DNA from 4 places in the Kiloniella antarctica genome. Region 2 is predicted to be linked to each of the others. Evidence: riboswitches for the same ligand, from Rfam matches in the RefSeq annotation. Region 2 holds a riboswitch; each other region holds the start of a gene.
The links. A riboswitch is a leader RNA that binds a small molecule or an ion and turns the genes downstream of it on or off. The one in region 2 is predicted to bind cobalamin.
Positions count from the first base shown of each region.

Region 1: another riboswitch for cobalamin. It lies ahead of ACFSKO_RS01210 (hypothetical protein); the one in region 2 lies ahead of ACFSKO_RS09975 (ABC transporter ATP-binding protein).
Region 3: another riboswitch for cobalamin. It lies ahead of bluB (5,6-dimethylbenzimidazole synthase); the one in region 2 lies ahead of ACFSKO_RS09975 (ABC transporter ATP-binding protein).
Region 4: another riboswitch for cobalamin. It lies ahead of ACFSKO_RS02730 (DUF4198 domain-containing protein); the one in region 2 lies ahead of ACFSKO_RS09975 (ABC transporter ATP-binding protein).

Region 1 covers NZ_JBHUII010000001.1:253,051-257,180, reverse strand. The annotation lists gene ACFSKO_RS01220 (sensor histidine kinase) at 1-1,116, shown strand, start outside; gene ACFSKO_RS01215 (MATE family efflux transporter) at 1,154-2,458, opposite strand; gene ACFSKO_RS01210 (hypothetical protein) at 2,675-3,016, opposite strand; cobalamin riboswitch at 3,053-3,257, opposite strand; gene ACFSKO_RS01205 (transglycosylase SLT domain-containing protein) at 3,387-4,130, opposite strand, start outside.
Region 2 covers NZ_JBHUII010000004.1:617,030-621,159, forward strand. The annotation lists gene ACFSKO_RS09965 (FecCD family ABC transporter permease) at 1-626, opposite strand, end outside; gene ACFSKO_RS09970 (ABC transporter substrate-binding protein) at 627-1,592, opposite strand; gene ACFSKO_RS09975 (ABC transporter ATP-binding protein) at 1,634-2,407, opposite strand; cobalamin riboswitch at 2,710-2,928, opposite strand; gene arsB (ACR3 family arsenite efflux transporter) at 3,146-4,130, opposite strand, start outside.
Region 3 covers NZ_JBHUII010000004.1:396,609-400,738, reverse strand. The annotation lists gene ACFSKO_RS08855 (hypothetical protein) at 1-768, shown strand, start outside; gene bluB (5,6-dimethylbenzimidazole synthase) at 855-1,679, opposite strand; cobalamin riboswitch at 1,724-1,926, opposite strand; gene ACFSKO_RS08845 (NAD(P)-dependent oxidoreductase) at 2,040-2,930, opposite strand; gene ACFSKO_RS08840 (LysE family translocator) at 3,054-3,692, opposite strand; gene ACFSKO_RS08835 (DNA helicase) at 3,863-4,130, opposite strand, start outside.
Region 4 covers NZ_JBHUII010000001.1:564,424-568,553, forward strand. The annotation lists gene cbiM (cobalt transporter CbiM) at 1-70, opposite strand, end outside; gene ACFSKO_RS02725 (DUF4198 domain-containing protein) at 85-873, opposite strand; cobalamin riboswitch at 1,073-1,293, opposite strand; cobalamin riboswitch at 1,487-1,658, shown strand; gene ACFSKO_RS02730 (DUF4198 domain-containing protein) at 1,785-2,588, shown strand; gene ACFSKO_RS02735 (CBS domain-containing protein) at 2,674-3,195, opposite strand; gene ACFSKO_RS02740 (MipA/OmpV family protein) at 3,391-4,130, opposite strand, start outside.

The sequences.
Region 1 (4,130 bases), on a different contig from region 2:
CTTACAGCCAGTTGTTTAATTGAACGTCCGATGGCGATCCGCCACCTTCGTCCCAGTGGGGTCGAAGAGCTCCTAACATCGATGACGGCAATTCAGACCGATGCAGGTTGTTGGGCCGTTATTGCGACGCAATCTGCTCAGGTCTTTCTTGGTTCTTCGATCGGACAGCCCTATTGGAAAACTCTCGAGGTCCAGATCGCTTCTGCAATTTATCTTGGGATGGCATTTATTCTGGCAATCCTTGTCTTTACAGTGTGGCGAGATTTGTCTCGTTTTCGTGATCTCGCCCGCGGTATTCGAGAGGGTCGTATTGGGAAAAGTAGTTTTATGGTCGGAAATAAGGTTCCGGAGCTTGAACCCGTAGCCTATGAATTTGACCGTATGACGCATACATTACGGGAATCATCTGACTCAATCCGCAGGGCTGCTGAAGATAACGCCCATGCGTTTAAAACACCTCTTGCGATTATACGCCAAGCTCTGGAACCATTAAATAAAACCGTTGAGCCAGAAAATAAACGAGCACAACGTGCGTTACAAGTTGTCGAGGAAGCTCTTGATCGCTTGGAGAATTTAGTTTCTACAGCCCGACACCTTGAACATACTTCGGCAGAACTACTCGACCCACCTCGTGAAAATATTGGCCTTTCTGCTTTGTTACTTCGTATGTTAGAGGCCTACAATGTGAGTTTCTCTGAGCAAGGAGTGATTCTTCAAAGTTCTATCGATCATGAAATTTCCGTGTTGGCTGGCGAAGATATGCTTGAGACGATCTTGGAAAATATCATTGATAATGCATTGGAAGTTTCTCCGCGGGGAACAACGGTGACGGTCGAATTGATCAACGGCAAGAAAACCGCAGAACTTGCTGTGCGGGACCGTGGGCCTGGTGTCCCGGAAAGCGAGCTGGAGCGGATATTTGAGCGTTATGTGTCTTATCGTCCGCGCAAATCCAATCAAGATCTCGACGAAACGGCCAGTAGTAATAACCATATGGGGATTGGGCTCTGGATTGTCCGACGGAATGTCGAGGCGATTGGAGGCTATGTCCGTGCTGAAAACCGACAGGACGGGGGGCTATCCATCATTGTCTCTCTTCCACAAAACACCGATTAAAACTCTCTTCAAGAAGTAGGGGGGAGTTGATCGTGAATTATCCAATAGATCGAGCAAGTGCAGGGTAATACCTCAATAAAGTAAGTCCACGGGCCGCCATATAAATTGACATCGAGAACCAGAGACCGTGATTTCCCCATAAAGGTACGAAAATCCAACAGCTACCTAAGAATATAATCAAGCATTGGATCATTGCATTCCTAAGCTCTTTGGTTTGTGTCGTGCCTATGAATATGCCATCAAGTTGAAAACTTGTGACACTAATCATAGGCATTAAAATGACCCATGGTAGATAGTTATGGGCAATTTCTTTTACACTGTTGATATCGGTAAATAGGCCAATAATCATTGATCCTGAAAGATAGAAAATCAGAGAAAAAACGACCGAGGTAAGTAAGGCCATAAAGCTGCTGGCTTTTACGACATTTCGAAATTCGGTGTTGTCTTTTTTACCTTTGGCATAGCCCGTCGTTATTTCTGCCGCATGTGCAAAGCCATCCAGCCCATAAGCAGAAAAATACATGAATTGCATTAGAATTGCATTTGCAGCAAGTGTGCTGTCACCAAGATTAGCTCCAACACGTGTGAAGTAGGCAAAAGAGAAGATCAGACATAATGTTCGGATAAATATGTCGCGGTTTACCGTAAAGAGGGACCGAATATGGGATGCTTCAAGTACATTTCCCCACTTTATTTTTTGTTCGAGAAAATGAGAACGTTTCAGGATGAACCAAATTCCGGCAATGAGGCCAACAGCTTCTGCAATAACAGTGGCCAGCGCCACGCCCTCCACACCCCAACCAAGCTCAATAACAAAAAGTAAATCCAAGAGGATATTTACAGTATTGATTAGAACTTGAAGCAGGAAAGTTAAGCGTGGCTCCCCTTTTCCAATCAACCACCCAATAACGGCATAGTTTGCGAGGGTTACCGGAGCACTCCATATCCGTATGTAGCTGTAATCAAGGGATAGAGTACGAACTTGCTCGCTTCCGTCAATCAAATCAACACATAGCTTTAATAGGGGGGCTTGGAAAAGTATCAGCAGACAGCCAAGCATAATCGAGAGTACAAGCGGACGCAGTAACGAGGCCTGTTGCTCGTCTTTGTTTTCGGCACCAAAGGATTGAGCTGTAAAGCCAACAGTACCCATTTTAAGAAACCCGAAACCCCAAAATAAGAAGCTGAAAATTGTGCTCCCCACTGCGACACCACCAATATAAGCCGGATCAGGGAGATGACCCATCACGGCAGTGTCGACAGCCCCTAATAGAGGGACCGTCAGATTAGAGATGATAAGGGGGGTCGCAAGAACAAGAATGCGTTTGTATTGATCGGTCAAAAAAGCCTGCTGTGTCGATTGACAATAAAAAAGACGTCATGATTAGAAAAGGTCAGCCCCTTTATATGAAAACACAAGCCAACCTTTTCTATTTATCAGTAAAATCTTATTTTAAACAAGCTTATTGGCAGAGAGAAAAAGGAGGACAAAAAGACTCTTTAGATTAGACACAGTATGTGTTCGCCAAAGGTCGCGGTGTCTGCCTTCGTCTTTTTTTCAGTTGTGATATCTACGTTGGGATCTGGTCTTCCGTCGACAATTCGACAGGCGGGATTGGGGATACTCTGCTGTTTGTTTTAAAAATCCAAGGGTTTTGATCGCTCCTTCATTGGATTTTACTGCGAGATCCTCGTATTTATCCAGCAAGCGTTTGGCGGCTGATGCTGGATCAAGCTCGTTTGGGAGACTCAAAATCCAAGCCAGGATAGCGTCTTCGGCAGGCGTACGTTTGCAGCTGTCGATCATTACCATTTGATGGATAATCGACTTGGGGTCGTCATTGAGTTTTGTATGTGAAAATGTTTCAGTATGACCGATATCAGTCGTAAGAGTCGACATTGTACTATCTCCTCCGGTGCACCCCGCCCGGGTTAATGGTTGAACAATGCGATGGCAGGTCTCCTGGCTCATGGATCATCAACTTTTGTCTAATCCTTCCCGATCTCCTTGTTGAGATCAGTGGGCAACATGACAAAGTCTAACCACTTACAGTTGCGGGGGCAGCTTTGGACTCAATCCTTTCGGACGTCACCAAATTCCCTTTTCATCCCACAGGGGGAACCTCGCGATTTAGGAAACGTTACTTGAGGAATGGGGCGAGTGTCAATTGGTGGAGAGTGTTTGATCGGTAAATTAGAGAAGAAAGCCTCATCCGTTTAAGAAAGTGTCGCATATGTCATATTTGCTCTACTTGGTTTCAAATCGGACGTTAGGATTCTTGTTTCTTGATAGTGTAAAATAGTCGTGTCGCGATAGAGCGATTATCCAATGATTGTTTAGGAGTATCCGCAATAATCATTTGTGTCGGTGTCGGTGTCGGTGTCGATACATTTTTGGTGATGTTGTTGTCCGCGGGGGTGTTTTTAGTAATATTTTTCTTTCGTGGGCTCGATTTGGGCACGTTTTTGATAAGCTTGGGATCAGCCTCAACCTTGATATGTGTTACAGAAATGGCGCCGGGCTGTCTGGCCTTAATGGCGGCTTGCTTTATCGCCTTTTTTTCTAAGGCCGCAATTCGCATTTCTTTATTAAGACGATGTTTTTCATCCCTCCAAGCTTTAAGAACTTTGCGCCTGTAGGGAGTGCTAAATTCTTGGTTATATGAATGATAGCGTCCAACAGCAGAAGTCCATGATGGAGATTTTTTACGTAAATCAATGAGAAATTGAGCAGCATAGGCAACGTTTGTCTGTGGGTCGAAGGCGGCCTCTAAATTAGAAAAAGCTTTGGCGTGATGATGAAGGTTAACTTGCATACAACCAACGTCGATGTTCCTTACGCCCTTGGCCTTGAGCTTGCGCACCTCATTGATTGCAGCTTCTTTTGAGTGGAGATATCTGCCTTTCCCCTCTGCCATTACAGTCCAGGGCCAGGCAACTCTTGCCCCCTTTTTCTTGTCCCATTTTCCTGATTCGACCAAAGAAATCGCGCGGAGAAGGTGAAGCGGAATGGT
Region 2 (4,130 bases):
GAGACAGCAACCCCTGCCAAAATCAAACGATCCGATGAGGTTGCCGACGCCAACCTGGACACACCGAGAACCAAGGCCGACGCACCAAGCGCCCCAAGAAATGCCAACAAAGGCACGGTAAAAAGTCCAATAAATAACCCCGTGTGCAACAGAGCTAAAATAGCACCAAAAGCCCCACCTGATGAAATCCCAAGCAAGTGCGGGTCCGCCAGCGGATTGCGGGTTACGGCTTGTAAGGTCGCACCAACCAGCGCCAAACCAGCACCAACAAGTCCCGCCAAGATTGTACGAGGAAAACGAATTTCCCAAACGATGGCTTCCCGACCCGCAGACCAGGTTTGCTCAATGAATCCAGGGACAATCTTGTTTAAAAATATCCCCCAAACCGTTGGTATCGGGACCGAAATGGCCCCGACACTGATCGCAACGCAAATGGAGAATACCAAAAACATAACACCCACGACTAAAATGAGCGCAAATGATCGGCTTGGCTTTACCAGAGCTTTCACCACCAAGCTCTGTAACACGTGTGTTTTTTGGGAAGTCGTTCCTCGTCCTGTTCTTCGGCCAGTTCTGCGGGAAGCCTCATCTGGCAACAGAGGCCCCTCCATTTTGCTGATGCTCATTTACTTGCCCTGAAAAGCGGTTGCGAGTTTTTTCACGGCGTTGATGTTGCGGGGCCCTGGCGTTGCTTCGACGTATTCCAGCACCACAAAACGATCATTTTTAACGGCATCCATATCGGCAAAGGCTGGGTTATTTTTCATGAACTCAATTTTCTGTTCTGCAGTGACATTGCCATAATTCACGATAACAACCACTTCCGGGTTACGCTCGACAACCGCTTCCCAGCCGACCTTGGCCCAGCTTTTGTCAAAGTCATCCATGATATTGCGCCCGCCCGCAGCCTCGATCATCGCGGTTGGCATCGCATAACGCCCGGCAGTAAAGGGTTTTTCTTGACCACTATCATAAACAAACGCCCGAACCGGATGCTCTAGCACCTTCAATGTGGACTGGAAAGCTTCCAACTCGGCCTCATAACCTGCAACAAGGTCATTGGCCTTTTCTTCTACCCCAAAAATTTTACCAAGATTTAAGATATCATTGTACATATCCTGCATCGATACCTTTGGCTTGCCCCCGATATGAATACAGGATTCCGTGAGTTCGTACACCTTGATGCCAAAAGGATTGAGGCTCTCTGGCGTCACTTCACCACCAACCTTCATGCCATAGTTCCAGCCTGCAAAATAAAAATCCGCATCAGCCCCAACCAGAACTTCTTTCGATGGGTATTTTTCTGAAAGCTCCGGCAGTTCTGCTACGCCTTCACGCATTTTTTCATCCAGCGTTTTCCATCCGGAAATCCCGGTATAGCCCACCATTTTGTCCCGCAGGCCAAGAACCAGCATCATTTCAGTGAGATTTACATCATTGGAAACCGCCGACTTTGGCGCTGCGTCAAAAACAACTTCTCGATCACAGCTTTGTACACTCACAGGATAGTCGGCAGCACGGACAGCGGTTGTCGATAATGCCAGAACAAAGGCCGAGGCTGAAAGGCTCATACAGGATATATATTTACGCATGGGTATTCTCCAAAACAGGTCGCTAATAGCGAGCAAGATACTTAAAGGTGATAGGTAAAGTGGTTCTCACCACTGGGTTCCAGTCGCTCGATCCGGGCATTGACGTGAAAAGCACGGGTGATCAGTTCTTCGCTCAGCACCGTTTCGGGTGGACCGAAAGCCAGGCTGTGTCCCTTGGACAGGACCAACACGTCATCGGTGTATGTGTTGGCCAGATTGAGATCATGCAAAGAGGTAATAATCGTCAGCCCCAGGCCCCGGATCAGGGTCAGAACCTCCAGCTGGTGCCTAATATCAAGGTGATTGGTCGGCTCATCCAAAATGAGGATTTGGGGTTCTTGTGCCAATGCACGGGCAACCATGACTCGTTGCCTTTCGCCTCCTGAAAGCGTGCCAAATGATCGGTCAGCAAAGCCGCACAAATCGAGTTTAGACAGTGCTGATGTGACAATCTCGGCATCGCGTGCGCCATAGCCGGACAGGCCGCTGCGATGCGGCGTACGGCCAAGCGCAACAATTTCCCGCACATTGAGGGCAAAGTCTGTCGGTTGTTCCTGAAGGACAGCGGCTATGCGTTGCGCAGCAGCCTTGGCCCCCATGGCATGGATATCTTCACCATCAACCAGAACCTGCCCGGTTCGAGGACGGTAATAGCGATACAGCAACCGCAACAGGGTCGATTTTCCTGCACCATTGGCCCCAACGACGCCAAGTATGCGTCCGGCACCAACCTTAAAGCTGGTTTCATGCAGGATAACCTCGCGCCCGTTTGGCCCCCAGGACAGGTTACAGGCCTCTAAAGCCGTTTTATTCATGTAACAGGATTTCTTATCTAATTCACGACAAATAAATACGTAATGTTATAACATTACTATCCATATTTATCAACAAAGACAAGACCATCTCTGAAAAGAGTGTTGGCTCTCTATTCGCTGCGTCGTGCTAAAAGCTAGACGTGCAAACGTTTTACAAAATTTTGATAAGAGATATCGATATCGCGCAATCAGTTTCATGGCACCCTCCGTGCACGCACGAGGAGGATCGAAAACCGATGTGATGTGACGCAAAAGAGCCTGTCGCCATGTCTATCATCCTTTCCGAGGCACCCCGCCCGGTTTGAGTTAATAACACGATGGCAGGTCTCCTGACTTATGGATCAAAGCTTCTCTGAACCTTCCCGGATTTTAGTAATCCAGTGGTACTCTCAGAGCGGCTAACCACATACAGTTGCGGGGGCAGTCACGGAATTGGCACCTATGAGGTTACACCTTACCGTATTCCCTTTTCATCCCGGATTCAGCTTAGATATCCAGAAACCATCACGCAGATGGTGACAAAAAATATTATGAAACACAAGTGCAAAACCGACGGGTTTTAACCCTGCCATACCCAAATGCAATCAGAGAACTAACTTTCCGCTAAAACTGGTAAAAATCTGGCCTAATCTTTTAGCCAAACAAGAATATTCTGCCTAAAAGGGTTATCTAAATGCTGCAATTGTACTTTTAATGCCCATATATCGAAATATGCCGATATGCGGGCCAGTCTCACGCCTATTTAAACCAGTGTTGAGTTCGATTAATCAACGCAACCAGTGAAAGCATGACAGGAACTTCGACTAACACACCAACAACTGTGGCCAAAGCGGCACCAGAGTTTAGGCCAAAAAGCGAAATTGCAACGGCAACAGCTAATTCAAAGAAATTCGATGTACCAATAAGACAAGCAGGAGCCGCGATATTGTGCGGAAGCTTCATCCATTTGGCTGCAAGGTAGGCAATAATAAAAATTCCATACGTTTGTATCAACAAAGGTATGGCAATTAATCCAATAGTCTCTGGTTCCGAAATAATTGTATTTGCTTGAAACCCAAACAATAGAACAACGGTTGCGAGTAATCCGATAACTGACCAAGGTTTCAACCTTGCCAGAAAGTCATTTAAGGGTTGCTCATTATTACCTTTGTTCAAAATTTTGCGCGTAAACACACCTGCAATTAATGGCAACAACACGTAAAGAGCAACTGAGATTAATAATGTTTCCCACGGCACCTGAACGTCACTTATTCCAAGTAAAAATGCTGAAATAGGCGCAAACGCAAAAATCATAATCACGTCATTAACGGACACCTGAACCAAGGTATAATTAGGATCGCCTTTGGTTAGTTGCGACCAAACGAATACCATTGCCGTGCATGGCGCAACACCGAGTAAAATCATCCCCGAAATATATTCTTGTGCCGATGATGGATCGACCAAATCGGCAAATAAAATTTTGAAAAATAACCAACCTAATGCCGCCATCGTAAATGGCTTTACCAACCAATTAATCACAATGGTGAGCAGCAAGCCTTTAGGATTTCGGCCAACATCCTTTACGGCAGAGAAATCAATTTGCACCATCATTGGGTAAATCATCACCCAAATAAAAACAGCTACCACGATGTTGACGTGAGCAATTTCTAATCCAGCAACTTTTTGAAAAAGACTCGGTTGCCATAAACCCAATACGATTCCAACAACGATACAAAGGCCAACC
Region 3 (4,130 bases), 220 kb from region 2:
GTTACGCTTTTTTGGGGCGACAGTGATGTGGGTGAAACGTTGGATATTCGTAAAATCAGAAACTCAAACCGGGTCGTCGGGGGTAATCCTCTGCCTGAAAATACGATCAGAGTTCAGCATGTTTACGACGTTCCCGCGCCGCCAAATCGTGGATCGAATTTTCTGTTTTATACCGTGTTACAAGATGGGGAAGGCCGACGAAGCTTTGGTCCAGCCCAGCAGATCAGTGTTATTCCGCGCTATGAGTTTATTTTAAGGCCTGTGATCTTGGAATTCAATTCGCATTTGGACGGTGCTTTGGAACAGGAAACTGAAATTTCAATCGACATGATCGCCGTTCATGCGGGGGAGCGTATTTTTCATAAGCATTGGGAACCGGATGTTGTGACAAATGGTAATCTTGGCCCTCTCCCAACCGAGGAAAGGTTCCCAGTGTTCTATAAGTTGACGGGCAGTCAGCTCAGACACGATATCCCATTGGATAGTGAAGATGGGATCGTTATTAATTTTGTCGCGAAAGAACGAGAGAATACGGCCAAAGACGCGTGGGAGTTTCTTGTGGATGTTTTTACCGCAGAATTTGATGACTCAGTTATCGCGGTTGATAACGGCCAAATACGCGGGTTTCATCCGATAAAAAACACGGGACCAAGACAAGAGAAACGTTATTTGGGTGTTCAGGATGGGTACTTTGAAGCAATCATGAATATAGAAATGAATTTGATTGTCCCGCTGGATCGTGCTCCGGGTCAGGTAGTTTCCGATTAGTATCGTGTTTTTAGTGGACTAATTTTGATATGAACACCCGACCCCAATATGTTTGTGGGGCCGGGTGCTTTTCTTAAAGCTGTTACTTATTTGCGGTATTGCCCATCTTCGATTGACCTTTGATTTTGTTCCAGGGTTTCGAGCAGGCTGGTGGCAAAGGGATCGTCAGCGGTTTTATCAAACTCTTCAAAGTTGACGACATCGGCCATGGGCAGTCGCGGTAACCATCCTGCCAATTGTAGTTCAGGTTTATCAAAGAACTCAGACACATATCCCAAACAGAGATAGGCCACAGGCGTCACTCGTTTGGGCAGTTTGAGGATTTGTTTTAATTTTTTCTGATCCAGAATACTAACCCATCCAACACCGACGCCTTCTGAGCGGGCGGCAAGCCAGAGGTTTTGTACAGCGCACACGGTACTATAGAGATCCATGGCCTTAATATGGGTGCGCCCGATCACGATAGGTCCGGTGCGGTCCTTGTCACAGGTGATACAGATATTAAGCGGAGATTCCTTGATCCCTTCGAGTTTGAGGTTTTTGTAAGTATCACGTTTTTCCCCCTCAAACATATCTGCGGCTTCGTCGTGGGCCTTTTTAAACAGATTATGTACCCGTTGTTTGGTCTCATCCTTTCGGATCAGAATGAAATTCCACGGCTGCATAAACCCGACAGAGGGCGCATAGTGGGCGGCGGTTAATATCCGGCTCAAGACTTCTTCGGGAACGGGTTTTGATGTAAACTGCCCGCGTACGTCACGCCGGGAAAAGATGGTTTGGTAAAGCGCGTCGCGTTCTGCTTCGCTAAAACTATGATCTGTAAAGGCAGGATTGTTATAGTTGGGGGTGGAAGCAGTATTGTTTTTGGTATGTATGTTTTCATTAAAAACTGTCTGGTCGCGCGTTTCCATTTCAGTCCCCTTAATGGAAAGTTAAAGCAGCGTTTGTCCACACGCTGCATAAGGCTCTCCAGGCCGGTCTTCTGACTTGGGTTCGCATCGGTCCTGTCCCTTCCCGGATCTCTATAAAACACCAGTGGGTAACTTACAGGACCAATCCCCCTTACAGCGTTGGGCACGTGACGGAATTCCACCGCCTTCCCGATTATCCTCGTCCAGTTTACAAACTTTTTGAGACACCTGAAGATATGATCAAAGCCGGAATTATGCCCCGGCAGTTTCTGTTTTTATCTTAAGGTAATGGGAAGCGTCCTTGAGCTTGATCAAGGATGGGGAGGGCCACCAATATAATTTTTGATCGGAAGGAAGTTTCTATCCTGCTTCCGGTAACCTTTTACGTAAAGCCTCAATCACTTTGGTTTCGGCAGACGCAGCATAACCATCGTCCATGGCAGCTTGGAAGGCGTTTAGTGTTGCTTTGCCTATTTCGGGATTGAGGCCAAGTTTTTGGGCGTATTTCAGACCGTAATCTGTGTCTTTCAGACGCCATTTCGTGGAAAACAGCACGTCTTTTTCGTGGGCGCCTTCGACCATTAGGGGAGCGTTGCGGGCCACTTGTGGGCTGCCACAGCCGCCTGAGGCTAAAGCCATGGCAACGAGGTTGAGGTCGAGACCAGCACGTTCGGCGGTAATCAAGCCTTCAGCGGCGGCGGCAATCTGAATTGATCCCATCAGATTTACGATAAGTTTATAAGCTGAGCCAGATCCTATCGGGCCAAAGTGGATCTGGTCCCTTGAAAGGGGCGTGAGCAAAGGCATGGCTTTGTTGATGGTTGATTGCGCGCCGCCTAGAAACAGGGTGAGGAGACCACTTGCGGCGGCTTCTGGAAGGCCGGTTACAGGACAGTCGAGGTAATCAAGTCCGGCTTCTTTTGCCTGCTCTGAGAGTTCCACAACCCAATCGTGGGACAGGGTTGAACACTCGATCGCAAGCGCTCCCGGTTTTAGATCTGCGGACAGAATACCACTTGTACCAGACCACAACGCGCGCGAGGCGACATCATCCCCAACCATAACAAAGATCGCATCGGCCCCGATCGCGGCTTCTGCGGGGCTTGATGCAAGGGTTGCTCCGCGTTCTATCAAAGGTTCGGCACGGGACGTGGTACGGTTATAGACATGGACATCGTGGCCCGCATCGATCAAGCGCCCGGCCATACCCGTGCCCATTAAACCCGTTCCAATAAATGCAATGCGTGCCATGTGACTGTTCCAAAATGATATTTTAAATCTGGTAGGAACGGTAAAAGACAAGCGCCGGCATTGAAAGATAAAAGTGGTTTCTTAGAGGTTGGTTAATGTCGGAATGCACCCGAGAGGCTGAATTTAGGATTTAGACGTCAGGATTTTATAGCTGGCAAAACAGAAAAAAGCCCCCAATCCAGCTTCAATCCACCTGCGGGCCTTTTGATAGGCGCCGACCATAGGTGCAGTTGAAAAGGCAATAGCGTAAGTCATGTGACCAAATATGGATATCAGGGTTGTGCCAAAAACGATGGAGCATCCAACCCAAAGCGGGGCAGAGGCATCAACAGCCAAAGACATCACAGCAACCCAGGTCAGGGCTGCCTTTGGATTTGTCATCTGGATCAACAAACCCCGGCGGTAATAAGCAGCTGGTCTGCCTGTAATGCCGAGATCAGTCGCAACAATTTTCTTGGTCGTGGTCGCAGATCGGAAAGACTTGAACGCCAGCCAGAGCAGATAAGTCGCACCAAAAATTTTGATGGCAAACATGACCGAGGCATAAAGGGACAACACAGTGGTAAAGCCCCAAAATGCCAGTAATCCCCAAAAGAAGGTTCCTGTGGCCACGCCAAGTGCAAGGGCTTTGCCTGACTTGCGCCCCACAGACATGGATGTCCCGATAACGGACATGATGTTCGGACCGGGGCTTAACATCCCAAGTGAAAAGGCACCGAAGGCAAGTAAAATACCTGGCAGGTATGAGGCGATTGGGTCCATGTGAGATTCCTAAAAGGCGTATTGTCTTACAAGGATTTAGCTTAACAACTCAGGATGTTCGATAAAGAACCAATCTTGAAAAGGATGAGGAGCCACTCAAGGGTATTCATAAGTTTTTTATTTTTTTCTGGTTTGGCCCCTCACTTTTACATGATCGCTTAGATTATGTGTCAGACAACAGTCTGAAATTGGATTTCTCCGTTATGTAAGAAACAGGTTTTGGTAAAGAGAGTTAAATCAATGGGGTTGGGCAAGCGGACATCCGAAATGTCAGGGTGTGATTTTCCGGATAGGTCATATGTACGGTCAATTTGTGTGATGAGTACGACAATCAATCCTGCTTTGCAGGCAAATGATTTCAGCTCTGATACCTGAGTGGAAAGTTTTGGGTTTTGTCGTTTTTGATCCAACAGTTGCAGGTAATCGATAACGATGACC
Region 4 (4,130 bases), on a different contig from region 2:
CACCAGCGGCGGCAAGAATGCCGCCACCAATCAACACCGGATTTGATAAAGCACCATCAACGATATGCATCGCTCGTCCAATCTTTAATCGACATCACGAGCTTGAATCCAAATAACAGCATCTTGTGAAAGCTCTTTGCCTTCATGCTCCGTATCCGGTCCGGCACCAAGAGCTGCAATTCCCCAAAACCCTGCTTTTGGAACTCCAAATGTAAACGTACCTGAAGCATCAGAACGAATGGCATGAGACGGCGAGGAAATCATCCCTACATCAGCAAATTTATTGTTTTCAATATCAGCCGGGAAATTAATGTATTCGATTTCGATTTCAGCAAAAGGAACAGGCTTACCTTCGGAGAGAACCACCCCTGTAAAAGTACCCCCAGCAATGACGTTATAAGGTTTGGTAAGCGGGCGAATTTCAGCTTTCAACCCTTGAACTTCTGACCAATCAGTTGGAAGGTCACCAACATTTACATAAGACTTTGTAATTTGCTGAATATAGATGTCTTCACTTGCTTCATAAAATGGCGTCGGTTTAAGCACGAACACATTGTCGCCAAGACCACGTAATTTCACTTCTGCTTCATAGGCTTTTCCAGTGTTTTCATTACTGGTCCACTCAATGATTTTAAGCTTATCCATCAAGTCCGTCTTTTTACCTTTACGGATAGAATAGAATTCTTCTGGTATGCCCATATCCATAACGTGACCCGATTCTGCGGGATGTGTAAACGGCATTTTAAGAGTGAGTTTTCCACCTTTTTCAAGCATGGTTTCAGGTGTATAAATCAATTGGAAGTGCGCTTGTGCACCAGTAATAAAAGCTGTCAGGCCAGCGGCGATAACACTACAAAAGAGAACTTTTTTCATCTCGTTTAATATCTCCCAGCCGTCAACTTATTAGTCAACGGCAACGTTCCTATTGAAGCATAGTGGATTAAAGAGAGATTTTAGACATCCCATCGACATAAATCCTCAGGTTAAACCTGATTATTCATGATCCAGTAGCTCGGCTCAAAGGCACGCCACAAACGGATGTCCGTCACCGATGGTGCTCCCCGCCCTACGGTTTAGTGACATTATGCCGGCAGGTCTCCTGGCTCACGGATCGTAGCTCTATCACCAGACCTTCCCGGCTCTTTGCCAGTGATCATAATTGGTAAGAACTCACCGTTCACAGTTGCGGGGGCAGCCACGGCTTGAAATTCCCTGATGGGTAAATTAATCCGTGTTCCCTTTTAATCCCCGAGCGACTTCACTCTTGGGGAACCATGCATAGCCGCAGTTTATGCAGACAAAAAAAAAGTGCAAGCGAGATTAACGACGTCCTGGAATTTTACCCCGTCATGCTAATGAGTCTGTTTTAATCCAAATTAGAACCGTAGAAGATTTTAGAACACAAGGTGAAATGCTTGTAATTTTGATGTCTGAAAAGAATGCCATCCGAGATGGTTTTACTGATTGACCTTCTCACTCAAGATTGACAGACTGCGCCCGTGTCGGTTTTCCAAGTGTAAATTTGACTTGGGAATAATAGGGAATACGGAATGATCTGCCCATCAGGGGATCTTGAGCCGTAGCTGTCCTCGCAACTGTGTCGGTTCTTTTTCACCGGAACCTATAGCCAGAAGACCTGCCGCCGTAACGTCACCTATTCTAATGAACGAGGTCATTCATTAGGGCGGTTTTCCGTCGTGTGGCGTGCCTGTCGATGATGGTCGAAATCTCACAACATATGAGCTTTTGAACATTGTCATAACTATTTTGACAAGGCGCGTACCATGTTTTTGATACGATTATCTCTCATGCTTGTCATGAGCTTACCACCATTGGCTCTAACAACATCTTTTGCCAATGCCCACTTTTTAGAATTAATTCCCTCTCAGCCTTTTATCTCAAAAAGTAAGCACAGCACCCTAACCTTTGACATCAGATTTACCCATCCAATGGAGGGGGCTCCCTTGATGGACATGCAAACTCCCGAACAGTTTGGTGTTCAGATTGCGGGTGTAAAACATGACCTAACGTCAGAACTTGAATCCACCCGACTAAAAGGAAAATTGAACCCGGCGAACGTATCGTCTTTCAAAGCTCAGCATAAGATTAAACGTGCGGGAGATTATACCTTCTTCCTGACCCCCGCCCCCTATTGGGAAGCGGAAGAACAAGCAATGATTATTCACTATACAAAAGTTATCGTGAATGCCTATGGCCTTGAGAACGGGTGGGAAACGCCTGTAGGTTTGCCCGTAGAAATCATGCCTCTCAGCCGCCCTTACGGATTGTGGACAAACAATCTTTTCTCAGGGCAAGTCCTCAACAATGGTCAGCCAGAAGCCAATGCACTGGTTGAAATTGAGTATAGAGGTCAGGGAAATGTTAAGATCCCCGCCACCCCTTTCATAACCCAAGTTGTCCGCGCAGATGTAAATGGCATCTTTCACTACGCTATGCCAAAAGCTGGCTGGTGGGGTTTCGCGGCTCTGGTTGATAATGGTAAAACGCTCATTGCACCAGACGGTACCAATGCACAGGTCGAAGAAGGTGGCTTACTCTGGGTTCACACTCAGAACATGCCAAAATAGAACATACTTAGAGAGTGTAACGATGGAACAAAATGATCCGTCGTTACACCAATCAGATAAATACCAAATTCTTCAACAAGTTTATTTAACCTGCCATATAAGCCATCATCTGTTCATTTTCGAATTCGAGCTCCATAAGGCGTTTTCGTACCACGTCACCAATGGAAATCATGCCACACAACTTCCCATTCTCAACCACTGGCATATGTCGGAATCGCCCGTTCGTCATCTTCTGCATGACTTCGTGAACTCGGGCTTCTGGACCACAACAAATTGGGTCTGCTGTCATAATCTCAGTGATGTTTTTATCAAATATCGCTAAGCCATCTTTACCAACACCAACAACCACATCGCGTTCTGAGACAATGCCAATTGGGCGTTTATCTGCATCTGCAATAACAAGGGCACCAATTTTAAATGAATTAAGCATCCCCACTACATCCAATACAGTATGGCTAGTGTCGATGGTATGAATATCCCCGCCTTTTTCAGCAAGAACATCTTTAACCATCCCGCCAGAAGACCCTACTGTATTCCCAGCCTCTCCTGAGCCAGAACCGCTGTCACCTTGGTAAAGTGCGGTGCCGAAATCACTGGAAAATATCATGCTCGTACCTCCTCGTGTTCTGCTATGAACAGTAACTATAGCACAATAATTCTACGCATTAACTCTCGATTAACAAAACACTTAAATTCGATTGAGAAAATCTCCCGGGAAATAAGATTTTACTCATTGTTTCCCGGGATAGTTGGCGGATCTAAACGGGTAAACCGTTATTCCAAGTAAAGAAAATTTCAGGAGCTAAAAGGAATAAGTAACAGAGAGAAAACTAGAGAATTGATTTTCACTTTCCACAAAGGGGCTATCAGCGGCATCACCGAGAAGACGCGTATAATTAACGCCACCCACCATGGTCCAGTCTTCATCAAGTGCATACATTGCGTTCAAATGAAGTCCCAGATCCTTAAATCCTGCATCTGCATCAAACTGATTATATTTACTTCGGGAAGCCTGTTTCCCATCCACCCCAAAATAGGTGCTCATATAATCGCCGGATGCCCAGCTTGCGTCCGGGCCAACCTCGAACATCAGCCTGTCATCCAAATAGGTAAAGCGGTAATCTGCACCGAGAGAGACAACAGCACCTTTGTCATTGCCACTCAAATCCTGAGTAACATCAACACCAAAGGCATATTTCCCAAAATCCAGTCCCGCAAAAGCTGTGATATTGATACCGTCGTCAACATCACCTAGTCCCCGCAAGGCACTATTATCCCCATCATCACGACCACCATCATAATTGAAGGAAACTCCTGAGCTAAAATGCTCCGACCGTAACAAAGTGGCCCCGATGCCATTTACAGAAGAGACAAAAAAAGTATCGTCTCGCCAGGAAGCCTCAATGATCGGCAATCCCCCTACTTCATAATCATCAGAACCTTCATAGTCCGGGCTGATCCCTGCTCCAGCACCAAGAGTAAAGTTCCAATCACTCAAAACGTCATCGATTAAATCATTATTTTGCACACCCAAGGGTCTTG